DNA from 2 places in the Ferdinandcohnia sp. Marseille-Q9671 genome. Region 2 is predicted to be linked to the other one. Evidence: a T-box and tRNA genes for the amino acid it is inferred to sense, from the RefSeq annotation. Region 2 holds a T-box; the other holds one or more tRNA genes.
The links. A T-box is a leader RNA that pairs with one kind of tRNA and senses whether it is charged. The one in region 2 lies ahead of ACWNMY_RS04845 (valine--tRNA ligase), so its partner is inferred to be a tRNA-Val.
Positions count from the first base shown of each region.

Region 1: it encodes a tRNA-Val, which carries the amino acid that the T-box ahead of ACWNMY_RS04845 (valine--tRNA ligase) is inferred to sense. The anticodon was not compared.

Region 1 covers NZ_CDRJTA010000004.1:461,962-464,450, forward strand. Annotated here, with positions in the region: gene ACWNMY_RS17515 (dicarboxylate/amino acid:cation symporter) at 1-922, opposite strand, end outside; cyclic di-AMP (ydaO/yuaA leader) riboswitch at 1,055-1,203, opposite strand; tRNA gene ACWNMY_RS17520 (tRNA-Val) at 1,389-1,461, shown strand; gene ACWNMY_RS17525 (ATP-binding protein) at 1,558-2,489, shown strand, end outside.
Region 2 covers NZ_CDRJTA010000001.1:929,773-932,261, reverse strand. Annotated here, with positions in the region: gene ysxE (spore coat protein YsxE) at 1-602, shown strand, start outside; gene ACWNMY_RS04850 (hypothetical protein) at 873-1,067, opposite strand; T-box leader at 1,270-1,498, shown strand; gene ACWNMY_RS04845 (valine--tRNA ligase) at 1,579-2,489, shown strand, end outside.

The DNA.
Region 1 (2,489 bases), on a different contig from region 2:
GCATAATAGCTGTACCATCCATGTTAATCGTAGCACCTAATGGTTGAACAAAACTACTAATCGGTTCTGGAACCTTTAGATTCTTTTGTGCTGTCTCCATTGAAATTGGAAGAGTAGCACTACTACTTGAGGTACTAAATGCAACCGTCATCGCCGGTGCAAAGCCCTTAATAAACTCAATTGGATTTCGCTTTGCTAAAAATGCTACAGTTCCACCATAGGTGATAACAGCGTGAAGTAGAAGAGCGGCAAGTACAATAAGGAAATAAGCTATCATTGCTTTTATCGCATCATACCCTTGGCTACCGATAGCAGTCGCAATTAATCCAAACGTACCATACGGCGCTGTCTTCATCACTAAATTAACAAGGTACATTAAAACCTCATTAGCTTGTTCAAATAGATTTAATATCCCTTTTGTTTTTTCACCTAAGACAGTTAACGCTAAACCTATAAAGAGTGAAAATGTAATGATTTGAAGCATATTTGCATCATTCATTGCTGTTATTGGATTTGTGGGAATAATACCAATTAATGTTTCCATAAATGGGGGAGCTTCTGTTGCTCCTTCATACGTAGCTCCCTCAGTATCGAAGCCTCCACCAGCACCCGGTTTAAAAAGGGATGCAAGTGCTATACCTATTGAAATGGCAATAGTAGTCGTTGCGATAAAGTACGTAATAGTCTTTGCACCAATTCTACCAAGCTTTTTTGGATCGCCAAGACCAGCAACTCCTAGAGTAATAGATACCAAGACAATCGGTACGACAAGCATCTTAATTAAACTTAGGAAAATTTGACCAAGTGGAACAAAAACCCATGTATTTGCGAATGTAAATAAGTCTGGAGATGTTATATTTAACAGAAAACCAACAACTGCACCCAAACCTAAACCTAATAAAATCTTTTTGGTTAATGACATAAATAACCTCCTCTTGTAATAGTTTTTAATTCGTATTCTGTCAGCAACGGGAAGTTTGCTTACTTTGGAGATATACATATGAAGATACAAAAAGCCACGAGAGAATGCTCGTGGCTATATAGTTTTTGGCAACTATGCTCTCTCCATATGCTTACGAGGTTAGCTGTCGGATTCGGATGAAGAGTATTATCCTACCTTTTAAAAAAGGATTCACCCCGATTGCCCTGTTGGACGTAATGGTTCCCCCGCTTCCCAAATTGGGAATTCAGCGATTATGAAATTGTCATTTAACTTACTTATATATATATAGCCTATAAATCCGGTATATGTCAATATTTTTGGTGGGACAGGGGGACAGGAACCTTGTCCCACCACCATATTTTTACAGGGACAAAAAACCTGATCCCAGAATTTTGATTGACAAATTTTAAAAACAGATGTATATTATGAATTATTCTTATATTATGATTCCGTAGCTCAGCTGGGAGAGCGCCACCTTGACAGGGTGGAGGTCGTTGGTTCGAACCCAATCGGAATCATTAATAAAGGCTCTTGGTAATCAGTGATTATCAGGGGCTTTTTCTATGTATAGTAGATTAGTCACGGAAAAAAACAACATAGGAAAGGTCACTAAAATGAGTATAATTAAGGATTTTTTGTTGCAATTGACAGTTATCGTGATACCTATATTTGTTTATTTCACTTTTATTAAGGAAAGGGTCAAGAGTGATGCAAAGCGTAACGTTCTTATGAGTATATTATGGGGCGTATCGATATTGCTCTGCATGCTTTTCCCAGTAAACTTTGCTGAAAATGCTCGTTTGGACCTTAGAATCATCCCTTTATTATTTGGGAGTCTTTATGGCGGTTTTTGGCCGACCATTATACTATCGCTTATTATCGTACTCTCTCGGCTTTATTTTGGGATAAGCATAGGTTTTACTACTACAGTTCTTGTCTTAGTTGTATCTGTGCCTGTTATATTGTTTTTTCAAAAATTGTTTGATACATCAAAAAAGGAAAAAAAAATCAAGATTGCAGTAAGTCTTTCATTTTACTATTGTGTAGTGGGTATTATTATTTCTGGTATTCTAAGAGGTTTTTCCCTAGACTACCTTAAAATACAAATAGTACATCTTCTTTTTGTGATTGTAGTTATTTATTTCTTCACAATTCTAATTGAAACGATTAGGGACATTCACCAGCTACGTTCAGAAATGCAGGAAATGGAAAAGTTACAAGTGATAAGTGAGCTTACAAGTGTATTCGCTCATGAAATTCGAAATCCAATGCAGGTTACTCGTGGTTATCTTCAACTCCTAAATGAACCTGAATTGTCAGATGAAAAAAAGGAATACATTCAAATATCTATTGAGGAATTAGATCGTGCAAATGAAATCATAACTGAATTTTTATCGTTTGGAAGACCTTTACTAAATGATGAAAAAGTTGACGTGAGTTATCAGTTGCAACGTGTCGTAAATATCGTTCATGGTTATGCACTGAACTACAATGTTGAGATTAAAACTGAGCCCCAAGATAATTGTTGGGTTTATGCGAATCCTCA
Region 2 (2,489 bases):
AGACATTTGTTGAGTCAGCTGAGAAAGAATGGTATATGTCTCCATTTGAACTCCAATTTTGTACGTACTTTTATGAGAGTAATCTTGCGGCTTCTTTTGCAAGAACGCAACTAGATAAGTGGTATAACCTACTAATCGAGAAAAAGTCCTATAGAACAGTCTTAACGCTCAACAATCTATCAACCTCACACTTTCTTTATGATGAAAATGGAAAGGGTTATCTATCAAATTTTGAAAAGGCAGGTTATGCAAACCCAACCAATGATTTGGTTAGTCTGTATTACAGAATCTTGAAGACATACCCCGTGCTTTGTGATGACTGTCTCGAAGGGTTTAATTCTTACCAAAGCCGCTTTCCACTACGTGAAGAAGAATTCTATTTATTCCTAAGTCATTTAACATTCCCTGAACCCATATACAAATGTGTATACAATTACTCCAGGAACAAGCAAAAGAAATCTGAACGAGAGCATGTCCAAGTATTGCAGCGAGCATATTGGCTTACCAAAAATATTGAATATGTTTCTGTTAAACTTCTGGAAGCAGAACAAAACAGAAAACAGCAGGAATATCTGGAAGAAGAGGAGTCCCATACAGAATAATGTATGGGACTTCAGACTGTTGACAAACGCTAGCATACGTCGTTGCTTGCCTCGCTCGTCCGCTCATGAAGGCTACTTCTATTCGCGTCTTCGCTCGACTGCGCGCCTAGGCGAGCGCTATCAAGACAGTCTGGGATAATAATTCAATAAAGGATTTTTCATACAAGAAGAGTGTAACCAAAGTCATTTCTTACTTAGGCTACACTCTGGAATCCCATATAGAATGAAATTTTTGCATTTCACCCAATATTTTTAGGTTTGGGTGATAAGTCAAATCCAATCAAGATGGAAGGAACACGCGAGTAAAATTAAGATAGCTAAAAAGAGCACATCAAATGTTGTTGGAAGAAACACAGTACGAACCCCTTGAACAATCGTAATCGGGATAATAAATTGTGCACAAACATCTCTACAATGTCGCAACCAAGGAGGGTAGGAGTATTTTCTGAATCGACGTCTTCTCATGCTGAACTCTCCCTTCAAGAATACCTATAACTAGGATATGCTGGTCAAACTTGAAAAGTTCCACTGTTATCCAATAAATAAATGTAACAAACTTATTTGTAAGAGAATAAAGTATAAAAAACTTGGCAACCCTTATTGACGATAGGTATTGAAATTGGGTACTATTAGTAGTAGAATTTTAACAAATACAGATTATATATCGATATATACAGTGATAGGGAAGAGTACATCACTAACTCCTTCAGAGAGAGAAATCATTTGGTGTGAGATTTCTTAGGATCGTTACGATGGAAGGTCGCCCTTAAGTAGCTTTTATGAAACTAAGTAGTAAAAGCCGGTGAAGAGCCGTTATCTTTTTTTGAGAGCATAGATAGGATTATGATATCTATGAAAAAAGGTGGTACCGCGAATAGACTCCATTCGTCCTTTTACAGGATGAGTGGAGTTTTTTATTTTCTTCAGCTGAAGCTGAATCAATAGTGCATTGGATAAGTATTAAGGAGGAATTTTCATGGAAGGAAAAGAAACAACGTTATCAACAAAGTACGATCCGCAAGCAATTGAAGCGGGCCGTTACCAATATTGGTTGGATGGAAAATTCTTTGAGGCAACTGGTGACTCTGAGAAAACGCCATATACCATTGTAATCCCGCCACCAAACGTAACAGGTAAACTACACCTAGGGCATGCATGGGACACAACACTTCAGGATATCCTTACCCGTATTAAAAGAATGCAGGGCTATGATGTGCTGTGGTTACCAGGTATGGACCATGCTGGTATTGCGACTCAAGCAAAAGTTGAGGGGAAACTTCGAGAAGAAGGAAAAACTCGCTATGACTTAGGGCGCGAAAAATTTGTAGAGGAAACGTGGAAGTGGAAGGAAGAATATGCAAGTCATATTCGCGAGCAATGGTCTAAATTAGGGCTTGGATTAGATTACTCACGAGAAAGATTTACACTTGATGAGGGCCTTTCTAAAGCAGTACGCGAAGTATTTGTTACGCTTTATAAAAAGGGACTTATCTATCGTGGTGAATATATTATTAACTGGGATCCAGCAACAAAAACGGCACTATCCGATATTGAAGTAATCTATAAGGATGTTCAGGGTGCATTCTACCATATGCGCTATCCGCTAGCAGATGGTTCAGGCTATATCGAAATTGCCACAACAAGACCAGAGACAATGCTTGGTGATACAGCAATTGCTGTTCATCCGGAAGATGAACGCTTCAAGCATTTAATTGGCAAGACTGTTATTCTCCCAATCGTAGGGAGAGAAATTCCGATTGTTGGAGATGATTATGTAGATATGGAATTTGGATCCGGAGCAGTTAAGATTACTCCTGCACATGATCCAAATGACTTTGAGGTTGGAAACCGCCATAACCTAGAGCGTGTTTTAGTTATGAATGAAGA